One region of the Pseudarthrobacter sp. 10T415 genome, then DNA from elsewhere that is predicted to be linked to it. Evidence: riboswitches for the same ligand, from Rfam matches in the RefSeq annotation. Region 1 holds a riboswitch; the other holds the start of a gene.
What was found. Region 1 has a riboswitch for glycine ahead of gcvP (aminomethyl-transferring glycine dehydrogenase). Riboswitches for the same ligand answer to the same signal wherever they lie in the genome.
Positions count from the first base shown of each region.

Region 2: another riboswitch for glycine. It lies ahead of gcvP (aminomethyl-transferring glycine dehydrogenase); the one in region 1 lies ahead of gcvP (aminomethyl-transferring glycine dehydrogenase).

Region 1 is NZ_JBFTHJ010000028.1:22,117-28,977, forward strand. Features, by position in the region: gene AC1DBN_RS20610 (AMIN-like domain-containing (lipo)protein) at 1-306, shown strand, start outside; gene AC1DBN_RS20615 (APC family permease) at 387-1,940, opposite strand; gene AC1DBN_RS20620 (Dps family protein) at 2,163-2,642, shown strand; gene AC1DBN_RS20625 (MFS transporter) at 2,753-4,312, opposite strand; gene AC1DBN_RS20630 (TetR/AcrR family transcriptional regulator) at 4,398-4,934, shown strand; glycine riboswitch at 5,031-5,127, shown strand; partial or broken gene gcvP (aminomethyl-transferring glycine dehydrogenase) at 5,315-6,861, shown strand, end outside.
Region 2 is NZ_JBFTHJ010000031.1:13,537-20,397, reverse strand. Features, by position in the region: partial or broken gene gcvP (aminomethyl-transferring glycine dehydrogenase) at 1-1,904, opposite strand, end outside; glycine riboswitch at 2,062-2,160, opposite strand; glycine riboswitch at 2,421-2,519, shown strand; glycine riboswitch at 2,520-2,614, shown strand; gene cycA (D-serine/D-alanine/glycine transporter) at 2,666-4,210, shown strand; gene AC1DBN_RS21035 (hypothetical protein) at 4,429-5,235, shown strand; gene AC1DBN_RS21030 (LamB/YcsF family protein) at 5,219-5,968, shown strand; gene AC1DBN_RS21025 (DUF445 domain-containing protein) at 5,996-6,861, opposite strand, start outside.

The sequences.
Region 1 (6,861 bases):
GGGCAAATCACCCAGGACGGTTCCGGCAAACCGGTCGACGTCCGGGGCGGCGCCCGACTGCAGGTGGTTGTCCGGGCACCGGCCTACGACGATAGCGGCCACGCCACGTACAAGCCCGCTGACCAGCTGGAGCTCGCCAACGTCTCCGGTTACCAGACCTTCCGCCAGGTGGTCTGGGCAGGAAGCTTTGAGGGCCAGAGCACGCTCGGTGTGGGCGTCCGCGCCCGTCTTCCGTTCCGTGTCTTCACGCTGGACGGGCCGGGCTCAGGCTCCCGGCTGGTGGTGGATGTGGCGCACTTCTGGTGACAGCCGCCGTCGTCAAAATAGAAAAGGTGCCGTCCCCGCGTTGGCGGGAACGGCACCTTTTCTGTTCTGTGCAGGCGTCTTTACTCCGGGACCACCAGGGCCGGGGTGTCTTTCCGGAGCGTTTCGCCGCGGAAGAAGGCGGGGCGTACCCGGGCCATGATCAGCATGAACACCGCGCCGAGCGCCAGGATGCCGACGCCGAGGATGAACACCAGTCCCACACCGAAGATTTCGGAGCCGCTGCCGAACTCGGGGGCGAGGCTGTCCACGGCGGTCTGGAAGAACACGACGAACAGGCCCACGCCGCCCAGCACCGGGCACAGCAGCCGCAACAGGAAATGGCGGGCGCTGGTGAAGAGGCTGTGCCGGAAGTACCAGGCGCAGGCAAGTGCCGTCAGGCCGTAGTAGAAGCAGATCATCAGGCCCAGGGCCAGGATGGTGTCATTGAGGACGTTCTCGCTGACCACATGCATCACGGCGTAGAACCCCGCGGACATGACGCCGGCAGCGACGGTGGCGAAGCCCGGCGTCGCGAACTTCCGGCTGACCCGGCTGAAGGGTTCAGGCAGGGCACCGTAGTGGGCCATCGCCAGGAGGCTGCGGGACGGGGACATGAAGGTGGACTGCAGGGACGCGGCCGAGCTGGAGAGCACTGCCAGGGACATCAGGATGGCGAACGGGCCCATGATGGGGGAGGCCAGCGCGGTGAAGATGTTCTCGTGGTTCTCTGCGTTGTTCAGCCCGTTGCCGGTATCGCCGACGCCGGCGAACATCATGGTGGCGATGCTCACCAGCAGGTAGATGGCCAGGACAATGACGGCGGTCAGGGTGCCGGCCACGCCGGCCGTTTTCTTGCCGTTGGCTGTTTCCTCGTTCACCGTGAGGCAGACGTCCCAGCCCCAGTACACGAAGATGGAGAGGGAAATTCCTGCGGCCACCTGGCCGAAGGTCTCGATCCTGGTGACGTCGAACCATTCCCAGCTGAAGGGGATGGCGGTCTCCGAGGTGGACCAGTTGGCGAAGGCCATGGCGACGAACAGGCCGAGTACCAGCAGTTGGAATCCCACCAGGCCGTACTGCACCACCTTGGTGGTGTGCAGGCCGCGGTAGCTGACCCAGACAGCGAGGGCGACGAACACCAGGCAGGTCAGGACGTTCAGGGCCTTGTTGTCCGCGAGGTCCGCGAGTTCCGGTGAGCCGGTGAGCTGGGACAGGAAGAGGTAGAAGAAGTCGACGGCCACGCCGGCGAGGTTGGACAGCACGATGATGTTGGCTGCCAGGAGCCCCCACCCGCCCATCCAGCCGACCCAAGGGCCAAACGCCTTGCTGACCCAGGTGAAAGTGGTGCCGCTGTCCGGTGAATCGGCGTTGAGTTCCCGGTAGGCCAGCGAGACCAGGATCATCGGGATGAAACCGATCAGGAAAATCACGGGCAGCTGGAGTCCGGCTTCATTGACGGTGGGTCCCAGCGCGCTGGTCAGGGTGTAGGCGGGGGCGATCGTGGAAATTCCCAGGACCACGACGGCGAGGAGCCCCAGCTGCCCGCCCTTCAGTCCCTTGGCGGTAATGTCGCCGCTGCCGGGCAATTGCTGGCCCCGCGCGGCGGTGGGGCTGGTGCGGAGTGCTTCTGTCATGGCACCGCTTTCTGGAAGCTTATGACCGGGGTCACTATATGAATGGCGTTCATTTAGTATGGAGGTGTGACCGCCGTCGCGCAAGAGGGAATATGAATCACGTTCGTTTATGACTGGGCGGCAGAATTAGTAAGCTCACTGAGAAATATCCGCCCAGGCCCGTGCCGGGTGGCCCGGGCGCTGATAGTTTCGAAGTTACTGGACCAATCGAGGAGGACTCCCATGAAAGCTTCACCGACCCTGACCAACAACCTGCAGGCCGTACTCGCCGACCTGATCGAGCTGCACATCCAGGGCAAGCAGGCGCACTGGAACATTGTGGGCACCAATTTCCGGGACCTCCACCTGCAGCTGGATGAGATCGTTGACGCCGCCCGCCAGTTCGCCGATGACACCGCCGAGCGCATGCGGGCCCTCCACGCGCTGCCTGATGGCCGCAGCTCCACTGTGTCGAAGTCGACCGCCCTGGCGGAGTTTCCCGAGGGCCTGATCAGCACCAAGGACGCCATCGAGCGGATCGTTGCAGCCATGGAGGCAGCGGTGGGCACCATGCGCAAGGTCCATGACGAGGTGGATGAGGAGGATCCCACCAGCGCAGACCTGCTGCACGAGTTCATTGCCAAGCTGGAGCAGTTCGCTTGGATGGTGAACGCCGAGACGATGAAGCCGACCGCCAGCGTCACCGCGCCTGACGAAAAGTAGGAGCGGACTGCCACCACAGCACGGATGAGGCGCCCGGTACCGGAGGTTGGACTCCGGCGCCGGGCGCCTTTGCCGTTGAGGCCTATGTGCTGACGCGTGCCGTGGTGCTGCTACGCGGCCTTAGGTACTTTGCGAAGTACGACGGCGGCGCAGACTGCCGCGGTTGCCATCAGGACCAGCCCAATCGCCGCCGTTACATGCACGCCGGAATCGAAGGCGGCAGCTGCGGACTGGCGGACGGCGTCGGCCAGCGGGGCCGGCAGCGCGGCCGCGAGGTCCATGGCGCCTGCCAGTGTTTCGCCGGCGCTGTGGCGGGCCGCTTCCGGGGCGGTGCTGTCCACACCTGCCGGGAGGTGCAGGTTGTGCTGGTAGGAGGCCGTGAGGATGGAGCCCAGTACGGCCGTCCCCAGCAGCGCCCCCACCTCGTACCCGGTCTCCGAGATGGCGGCCGCGGCACCTGACTTGTGCGCCGGCGCCGCACCGAGGATGAGGTCATTGGAGATGGTTTCAGCCGTCCCCACGCCCAGCGCCAGGATCAGCAACGCTGCCAGCAGCAGTGTGGGCCCGCCGTCGTGGTTCCCGAACGTCACCAGGCTGTATCCCGCGGCGCTGAACGCAAGGCCCGTTCCCACCACGAAGCCGGGGCGCACCTTCCGGACCAGCGGCACCACCACCAGTCCTGCCACCACCGTGGCAATAAGGGCTGGGATCATGGCAACGCCCGCGGCAGACGGCGTCATGCCTTCGAGCAGCTGCAGGTGCTGGGCCAGGAAGAGGATGTAGCCGTTGAAGGAGAACAGGGCCAGGACGTTGGCGGTGATGGCCATGCTGAACACCCGGTTGCGGAAAAGCGACATGTCCAGCAGAGGGTGCGGCAGCCGGAGCTGCCGCCGGACGAACACCACTGCCATGGCCAGGCCGAATGCCATGGCGCCAAGGCCGGTGCCGGACAAGCCTTCCGTAGCAACTTCCTTGATGCCGTATACCAGCGGCACCATCACCAGCAGGGACAGCGCAATGCTGGGAATGTCCACCTTCCCCGGTTCCGGATTCTTCGATTCCGGGATCAGCGCCGGACCCAGGGCGATCAGCGGCACCATGAGCGGCACTGCGACCAGGAAGACTGCGCCCCACCAGTAGTGCTCCACCAGCCAGCCACCGAAGATCGGACCCAGGGCGGCCCCGCCGGAGAACCCGGCGGCCCAGATGGCCACCGCCAGCCGGCGACGGTTGGGCTCCGCGAAGATGTTGCGGATGAGCGAGAGGGTTGAGGGCATCAGCATGGCGCCGAAGAAGCCCAGGGCGGCGCGCCCTGCGATGAGCCATTCCGCCGTTGGCGCGAACGCCGTGGCGGCCGAGAGCGCCGCAAAGCCCAGGCTGCCGGTGAGGAGCAGCCGCCGCCGGCCGATCCTGTCACCGAAGCTGCCCATGCACACCAGCAGCCCCGCCAGGACCAGCGGGTAGGCGTCCACGATCCAGAGCAGCTGTACCCCGGAAGGGTTCAGGGACTGGGCGATCGCGGGCAAGGCGAAGGTCAATGCCGTGTTGTCCACGGCCACCAGCAGTACGGGGAACATCAGCAGCGCAAGGGCCAGCCAGTCGCGCCACGGCGCCCGTGGGGCGGCAGGTCCCTGAAGTTGGGGGTCAGCGCGGTGCATCGAGGTGGTCATGGATTAACTATACCGTCCAGACGGTATAGTTTGGAGCGGCGGTTGAGTTGAGCCTCCGGCACCCCGGGAGGGCATGATGGATGGCATGCCCCGAAAGCCAGTCGCCCGCGAAGCTGTCCTTGATGCCTTCGCCACCCTGTTGATTGAGGTGGGGGAGCGCGCCGCCACCCTGGACGCCGTAGCCCGCAAGGCCGGCGTTTCCAAGGGCGGTCTCCTCTACCACTTTCCCAACAAGGAAGCCCTGATTCAGGCGCTCCTGGACCAGTTGGACGCGTTCGCCGGAGAAGACGCCGATGCCATGGCCGCCGCCCCGGAAGGCGCGGCCGCCTACTTCATCAGGTCCTCGGTGTGGGGAGACACCCCCTTGGACCGGGCCATCGTCGCCGCCACCCGGCTGGCGGAGGTGGCGCATGAAGAAACCCGCCGCCGTTTCGCTGCGATCCAGCGGCGGTGGCTCGACGAAATCGCCGCCGATGTGGGGCCGGCCCTGGCCAAGGCCGTGCTGTATATGGGGGACGGCCTCTACTTCAACGCCATGCTCTCCGTCGGCCCGGTCCCCGAAGGCGGCGCAGCTGCGGACGTGGACGAATTGCTGGCAGCACTGGAGCGGCTCCGGCGGTAGCAGGACATTTGCCCCGGGGGCCGTGGCGTAGGAGAATTAAGCGTTGTGGGAGCTGTCACCTGACGGCCCCGCGTACACATCCAACTGAATAGCCTTTGATCTGCGGCGGGAGAGTCCTGCCACAACGTCGGCAGGCGCCGTAGGAGCAAATCCTCCCCAGGAATCTCGCAGGCCCCTGTACCGCCGCGGCGAGGCACCTCTGGAAAGCAGCAGGCCGTCCAGGCGCCCGTGATCGGGTGCCGGACAGTTGTGCTCACCGACGGTGCAAGCGGGTCCTGTCCATGCAGGCGCCGTGGAAACTCTCAGGTCCAATACAGAGCGGGGAGGGACCCGAATCGCTGTGGCGTACCCTGCGCCGCCTGAGTATCTGGAGTTCCCCCGTGACGGTTAGTTCAGCCTCCACCACTTTCGTCGACCGCCATATCGGCGCCCGGCGCCAGGACCACGTCGACACCATGCTCAAGGCTGTCGGCTACGACACCGTTGACTCCCTGGTCGATACCGCCGTACCCCAGGTGATCCGCCAGGAGACGGCGCTCCGCCTGCAGGACGCCCTCAGCGAGGTTGAGGTCCTGACCGAGCTGCGCCGGCTGGCGGGCAAGAATAAAACTGCCGTGCAGCTGATCGGCCAGGGCTACTACGACACCATCACCCCGGCCGTGATCCGCCGCAACATCCTTGAGGCGCCGGCCTGGTACACCGCCTACACGCCGTACCAGCCAGAGATCTCGCAGGGCCGGCTGGAGGCGCTGCTGAACTTCCAGACCATGGTCCAGGACCTGGTGGGCCTGCCGATTGCCAACGCGTCCCTGCTGGACGAAGCGACGGCGGTGGCCGAGGCGGTCCTGCTGATGCGCCGCGCCAACAAGGCCAAGCCTGCCGCAGACGGCAAGACGGTGCTGGACATCGATGTGCTGCCGCAGACCATCGCCATCGTGAAGGGCCGTGCTGAGGCCCTCGGCTTCGAGGTAGAGGTAGCTGACCTCTCCCGGGGTTTGCCCGAGGGCGACATCAACGGCATCGTGCTCCAGCAGCCCGGCGCCTCGGGCCGCGTCTTCAACCAGGCTGAAGCCATCGCCGCCGCCAAGGAACGCGGTGCGCTGGTCACTGTTGCCGCCGACCTCCTGGCGCTGACGCTGATCACTCCTCCGGGCGAGCAGGGCGCGGACATCGCCGTCGGTTCCACCCAGCGCTTCGGTGTGCCGCTGTTCTTCGGTGGCCCGCACGCCGCCTACATGGCCGTCCGCAAGGGACTGGAGCGTTCGTTGCCCGGCCGCCTGGTGGGCGTCTCGAAGGACGACGCCGGCGTTCCCGCCTACCGCCTGGCCCTGCAGACCCGCGAGCAGCACATCCGCCGCGAGAAGGCCACGTCCAACATCTGCACCGCGCAGGCGCTGCTGGCCATCGTGTCCTCCATGTACGCCGTGTACCACGGCCCGGACGGCCTGAAAGCAATCGCGGAAACAACGCATGGCCACGCCCGCACCCTGGCGGCCTCCCTCGCGGCCGCCGGTGTGGAGGTCCTGCACAAGAGCTTCTTCGATACCGTCACCGTTCGGGTGCCCGGCCGCGCTGCCGGCATTATTGCCGATGCTGAAGCGCGCGGCATTAACCTGCGCTCCATCGACGCAGATACCGTAGGCATCTCCCTGGATGAAACCACCACGCCGGCCGTCGTCGCCAATGTCGCGGACATCTTTGGTGCCTCCGTAGGGGCCGCTGAAGGCTTCGGGCTGGAGGCCGCCGTCGAACGTTCCTCCGGTTACCTGGAGCACCCGGTGTTCAACACCCACCGGTCCGAAACCCAGCTGCTGCGTTACATCCGCCGCCTGTCCGACCGGGACCTTGCCCTGGACCGCACCATGATCCCGCTCGGCTCCTGCACCATGAAGCTGAACGCCACCGCCGAGATGGAAGCCATTTCCTG
Region 2 (6,861 bases), on a different contig from region 1:
GCGTCCCGGTTCGCCTCGATCTTCGCGGAAAGGTCGGTGTGGTCGATGGTGCCGTCCGGTGCGGTGGCGACAACCACGACTTTCATGCCGGCCAGGACCGCGGAGGCGGCGTTGGTGCCGTGCGCCGAGGCGGGGATCAGGCAGACGTTGCGCTGCTGATCGCCGCGGGAGTGGTGGTAGCCGCGGATCGCCAGCAGGCCGGCGAGTTCGCCCTGGGAACCGGCGTTGGGCTGGATGGACACCTGGTCGTAGCCGGTGATCTCGGTCAGGTCAGCCTCCAGCCCGGTGATCAGCTCACGCCAGCCCTCGGTCTGGGAATCCGGGGCGAACGGGTGGATCGAGGCGAACTCCGGCCAGGAAATCGCTTCCATCTCGGCGGTGGCGTTCAGCTTCATGGTGCACGAACCCAGCGGGATCATGGTCCGGTCCAGCGCCAGGTCACGGTCGGACAGGCGGCGGATGTAACGCAGCAACTGCGTCTCTGACCGGTGCGTGTTGAACACCGGGTGCTCCAGGTAACCGGAGGACCGCAGCACGGATTCGGGCAGCTCGAAACCCTCGGCGTCGCCTACCGGACCTGCGCCAAAGGCGACGGCCACCGCGGACAGCGTTGCCGCCGTCGTGGTCTCATCGATGGAGACGCCCACGGTGTCCGCGTCGACGAAGCGGAGGTTGATGCCGCGCGCTTCGGCGGCGCTGATGACCTTGGCGGCCTTGCCCGGCACGCGCACGGTGAGGGTGTCGAAGAAGGCGTCGGTGACCAGTTCGCGGCCCATGGCGGTGAGGGCCGTGGCCAGGATCCTGGCGTTGTGGTGGGCGGTTTCCGCGATGGCCTTCAACCCGTCCGGGCCGTGGTAAACGGCGTAGAAGGAGGACACGATGGCCAGCAGCGCCTGCGCGGTGCAGATGTTGGACGTGGCCTTCTCGCGGCGGATGTGCTGCTCGCGGGTCTGCAGGGCCAGTCGGTAGGCCGGAGCGCCCGCGTTGTCCTTGGAGACACCGACGATCCTGCCGGGGAGGGTGCGTTCCATGCCTTTCTGCACGGCCATGTAGGCGGCGTGCGGACCGCCGAAGAACAGCGGCACACCAAAGCGCTGGGTGGAGCCGACGGCGATGTCCGCGCCCTGCTCGCCCGGAGGAGTGATCAGCGTCAACGCCAGCAGGTCAGCGGCAACAGTGACCAGCGCACCGCGCTCCTTGGCCTCTGCGATAACGGCGCTCTGGTCCCACACCCGGCCGGACACGCCCGGCTGCTGGAGCACGATGCCGTTGATGGCACCCTCAGGCAGGCCCGCGGAGAGGTCAGCAACCTCCACCTCGAAGCCGAGAGCCTCAGCACGGCCCTTGACGATGGCGATGGTCTGCGGGAGGCAGTCGGCGTCAAGGACGGTTTTGCCGTCCTTGGCGTCCTTATTTTTGTTCGCGCGGCGCATCAGCAGCACAGCCTCGGCCACAGCGGTGGCTTCATCGAGGAGTGACGCGTTGGCCACGGGGAGGGCGGTGAGGTCCTGGACCATGGTCTGGAAGTTCAGCAGCGCCTCCAGCCGGCCCTGGGAGATCTCGGGCTGGTAGGGCGTGTAGGCGGTGTACCAGGCTGGCGCCTCAAGGATGTTGCGGCGGATCACGGCGGGGGTGACGGTGTCGTAGTAGCCCTGGCCGATCATCTGCACGGCAGTTTTGTTCTTGCCGGCCAGCCGGCGCAGCTCGGTGAGGACCTCAACCTCGCTCAGGGCGTCCTGCAGCTTCAGTGCCGTTTCCTGGCGGATCGACGCCGGAACAGCCACGTCCACCAGGCCGTCAACGCTGTCGTAGCCCACAGCCTTGAGCATGGTGTCGATGTCGGCCTGCCGGCGCGCGCCGATATGGCGGTCAACGAACGTGGTTGGAAGGGATTGAATCGTCATGAGGAACTCCAGGTCTGGCCGGCCAGGGTGGCACGGCATGGGATGGGTTCCTCCCCGCTCTGTATTGGACCTGAGAGATTCCGCGAAAACCCTGCGTGGCGGGTTCGCTTGCACCGTCGGTGAACCTGGCTTAGGCCGGGTTACTTTCCAGAGTTGCCTCGCCGTGACGGTACGGGGGCCTGAGAGATTCCTGGGGAGGATTTGCTCCTACGGCGCCTGCCCGGTGGTGCCGGGAGGACTCTCCCGTCACAGCTCGAAAGGCTATTCAACTGTGGGTGATTCGCCTCACACCGTACAGGTTAGTTGAAAGGAAAACAAATCCGACAGTCACGCAGTGGGCGGCAGCTGCCTTGTTGCGGGGGTGGAAAAATGGGGTTTGACATTCGATCGTGACCCGCACCACACTGGGTCCGGTGATCAGCACCGTGTCCGGCTGGCTCAACTCATCGGAGCAGCCCGGGCCAACGTTGCCCCGGAAGGGTGCGGCCGCTGAGCACACCTAACTGAACATGCCTTCGACCTGCGGCGGGAGAGTCCTGCCGGGTACATTTAGCAGGCGCCGTAGGAGCAAACCCTCCCCAGGAAACTCTCAGGCCCATGTACCGCCGCGGACAGGCAACTCTGGAAAGCAGCCGGACCAGTTCCGGCTCACCGGCGGTGCAAGCGGCTTGGGCCGCGGAAACTCTCAGGTTCACTACAGAGCGGGGAGGAACCCAACTTCTGCGGCACCCAAAAATGCTGCTTTATCGATGGAGTTCCCCATGGCGAATCATCCCCTCACGTCCAACGGCGAGCCACCCCGCAACAACCCTCCTGCGGGCAGCGCCGCCCGCAGCGAGCCTCCCCACCTGGAGCGGCAGCTCAGCAACCGGCACATCCAGCTCATTGCCATCGGCGGTGCCATCGGCACCGGCCTCTTTATGGGCTCCGGCAAGACCATCTCCGCGGCCGGCCCGTCCGTCATCTTCGTCTACATGATCATCGGCTTCATGCTGTTCTTCGTTATGCGGGCCATGGGCGAGCTCCTGCTCTCCAACCTGAACTACAAGTCGTTCAGCGATTTCGCCGCTGACCTGCTGGGGCCGTGGGCCGGCTTCTTCACCGGCTGGACCTACTGGTTCTGCTGGGTGATTACCGGCATTGCGGACGTGATCGCCATCGCCGCCTACTCGGAAGAACTCTGGCCGGGCATTCCGCTGTGGATCCCGGGCATCGCCACGGTGATCATCCTCCTGGTCCTGAACCTCGCCACCGTCAAGGCGTTCGGTGAGACCGAGTTCTGGTTCGCCCTGATCAAGATCATCGCCATCGCAGCCCTGATCATTGTTGGCCTGTTCATGATCTTCAGCGGTTTCCAGTCCGACGCCGGCCCTGCCACCTTCACCAACCTGTGGAGCCACGGCGGGATGTTCCCGAACGAATTCATGGGCTTTGTTGCCGGCTTCCAGATCGCCGTGTTCGCCTTCGTGGGTATTGAGCTCGTAGGCACCACCGCCGCCGAAGCCAAGGACCCGGAGAAGAACCTGCCCAAGGCCATCAACTCCATCCCCATCCGCGTTCTGCTTTTCTACGTAGGCGCCCTCATCATCCTGATCTCCGTCACTCCGTGGACCCAGTTCCAGGCCGGCCACAGCCCGTTCATCGCCATGTTCTCCCTGGCCGGCCTCGGCGCCGCGGCCACCATCGTGAACCTGGTGGTGCTCAGTTCCGCCATGTCCTCGGCCAACTCCGGCATCTACTCCACCTCCCGCATGGTGTACGGCCTGGCCCAGGAGGGCGACGCGCCCACCATGTTCAGCCGACTGTCCAGCCGCAAAGTCCCGCAGAACGCCCTGTTCCTGTCCTGCATCCTGCTGCTCTCCGGCATCGTCCTGATGTACGCCGGCAAGGACATCGCCAAGGCCTTCGACATGGTCACCACCGTGGCCGCCGTCTGCTTCGTTTTCGTCTGGTCCATCATCCTGGCCAGCTACCTGAAGTTCCGTTCACGCCGGCCTCACCTGCACGAGGCGTCCAAGTTCAAGATGCCCGGCGGTGTCCCCATGGTCTGGGTGGTCTTCGCGTTCTTCGCCTTCGTCCTCTGGGCCCTGACCACCCAGCCGGACACCCTGGCAGCACTGCTGGTGACCCCCATCTGGTTCCTCGTCCTGGGCGTGGCCTGGTTCTTCCTCCGCCGCCGCCCCGCCCACCTTGCCCGCTTCGAAGTCTTCCGGGCCGAGCTGCGCGCCGATGAGCAGGCGGCGGCCGGCGGGCTGGACCGTGAAAAGTCCGCCCAGGAGGAAGCCGCCCGGGGCTCCCGCTCCTAGGCTTCATCGCCGATCCGGGCCGTCAAGGTACTGATCAGCGAATAAGCTCCTGATTGCAACGCTGCGGCGGGACTCACTCCGGGTCCCGCCGCAGTGCTGTCTGCAGCCGGAGGTGGAGGGGCGCCGGCGTTAAAGTTCAGCATGCTTAGTGTTTCTGCATCTAGGATGGAGAAGCACGGCAGCCACCCGCTGCAGCTCGACGTGAAACGAAGGTGACCATGGCTAAGCGCAGCAACCCAGCAGTACGGATCGCCCAGGAAACGGCCCACAACGCAGTCTTTGACAAGGACGGCAAGCCCAAGCCCGGCGTCCACAACATGCTCCTCAAAGCCGTAGAGATCCAGCGGCCGCTGGTGCTGGCCTATATCCGCCGGCTGCAGAAGAAGCACCCAAAAGCCACGGCAGCCCAGCTGGCCGGCATCCTGGAGCGCGACTACCTCCGCGCAGTCACCGGCGGCGGCGCAATCGTGGGGGCCACCGCCGTCGTGCCCGGTGTGGGGACCGTCGCGTCGCTGGGACTCTCGGCAGCCGCCACGGTGGGCTTCCTCGAAGCAACCGCCCTGTACGCCACCTCCCTTGCAGAGCTCCACGGCATCCGCCTGACCAACCCGGAGAAGGCCAGCACCATGGTCATGGCCATCATGCTGGGCGAGGAAGGCACCGCTTTGCTGGGCACCCTCAGCGGACAGATGGCCGGCAACGGCGCTGGAGCAACCAAGCAGTGGGGCAGCGTGCTCTCCAAGTCGATGCCGATGCCGGGCTTCAGCACCATCCGCAACCGCATCCAGAAAGCCTTCCTCAAAAATCTCCTCAAACGCCAGGGAACTGCGCTCCTGGGCCGGGCCCTGCCGTTCGGGATCGGCGCCGTGGTAGGTGGAGCCGGTAACCTCGTGATGGGCCGCGCGGTGGTGGCCAACGCCAAGGAGGCGTTTGGACCCATGCCGGACAGCCTGCCCGGCGAGCTCACGGCAGCCGGGGCCACGGACAACCAGCTGGAAGGCAACACTTTTGGATCTCAACGCTGACCTCGGCGAATCATTCGGCTCGTGGACCATGGGCGATGACGCCCGGATGTTCCAGCTGGTCACCAGCGCCAACGTGGCCTGCGGCTTCCACGCCGGAGATCCCGTCACCATGCTGGACAGCTGCCGTGCGGCCTACGAACTGGACGTCACCGTCGGCGCCCACGTGGGCTACCGGGACCTGGCGGGCTTCGGCCGGCGTTCCCTGGACACGAGTTTCGACGAGCTCTTCGGCGACGTGCTGTACCAGCTGGGCGCGCTCGACGGCGTGGCCCACGCCGTGGGTGCGTCGGTGGACTACGTGAAGCCGCACGGGGCGCTCTACAACCGTCTGGTGCACGACGCCGAGCAGGCCTCCGCCGTGGTGGCGGCCGTCAACGCCTACGATCCCGGGCTGCCGATCCTGGGCCTCCCCGGTTCCGAGCTGCTCAAGCAGGCGCAGGAAGCCGGCCACCCGGTGTTCGTCGAAGCCTTCGTGGACCGCGCCTACCGGGCTGACGGAACGCTGGTGCCGCGGTCCGAGGAGGGCGCCGTGCTGCACGACGTCGACGCGATCGTTGAGCGGGCCGTCCGGCTGGCCACGAAGGGCGAAGTCGTGGCCACCGACGGCACAGTGGTCCAGGTCCGGCCCGACTCCCTGTGCATCCACGGCGACACCCCGGGTGCCGTGGAAATGGCCGCCGGTGTCCGGGCAGGCCTGGAGGCCGCGGGCGTCAGCCTGGAGTCCTTCGCCTGACCCAGGAGCTCCCGGCCGCAGCCGGGGCTACCCGAAGATCAGGTGCGCCACCGTGAAGATCAGCAGCCCGGCCAGCGAGCCCACCACGGTGCCGTTGATCCGGATGAATTGCAGGTCCTTGCCCACCTGGAGTTCGATCTTCTGCGAGGTCTCTTCCGCATCCCAGCGCGCCACGGTATCCGTGATGACGCCGGCGATATCTGACCGGTACGTCTTCACCAGGTAGCCGGCGGCGTCGCCGATCCAGGTGTTGACCTTGCCGGCGAGTTCGGGATCGTTGACCAGCCGCGAACCGAAGTCGCGGACCGCCGCCTTGAACTTCACGGTCAGTTCGCTGTCCGGATCGTCCACGGCGCCGAGCAGGGCGTTCTTGACGGTGCCCCAGGTCCGTGAGGCCAGCTCCCGGACCTCGGGATCGCCAAGGACCTGGGCCTTGACGTCCTCGGCGCGCGCAATCATCTTGGGGTCGTGCTGCAGGTCCTGCGCCAGGTCGTTGAGGTACTTGTCGATCTGTTGCCGCACCTGGTGGTTGGGGTCGGACTGCACGGCACGGGCGAACTTGAGGATCTCAACGTAGACCTTGTCGCCCACCAGGCCATCCACGAACTGGGGTACCCAGGTGGGGGAGCGGTCGGACACCAGCCGCGAGACAGTCTCGTGGTTCTCGTCCACCCAGTCGGCGGCGCGGTCCACCAGGAGGTCCACCAGGGTGTGGTGGTGTCCGTCGTGGAAAATCCGTTCCGCGAGCCTGCCCACCGGCGGTCCCCACGGCGGCGTGAGCAGGTGCTTGCGGACCATGCCCTCGATGACCGCCTGGACGTCGTCGTCGTTCAGGACCTTGAAGGCGCCCCGGATGACCGCCGCACCTTCCTTGGCCACCCGGTCCGCGCCGC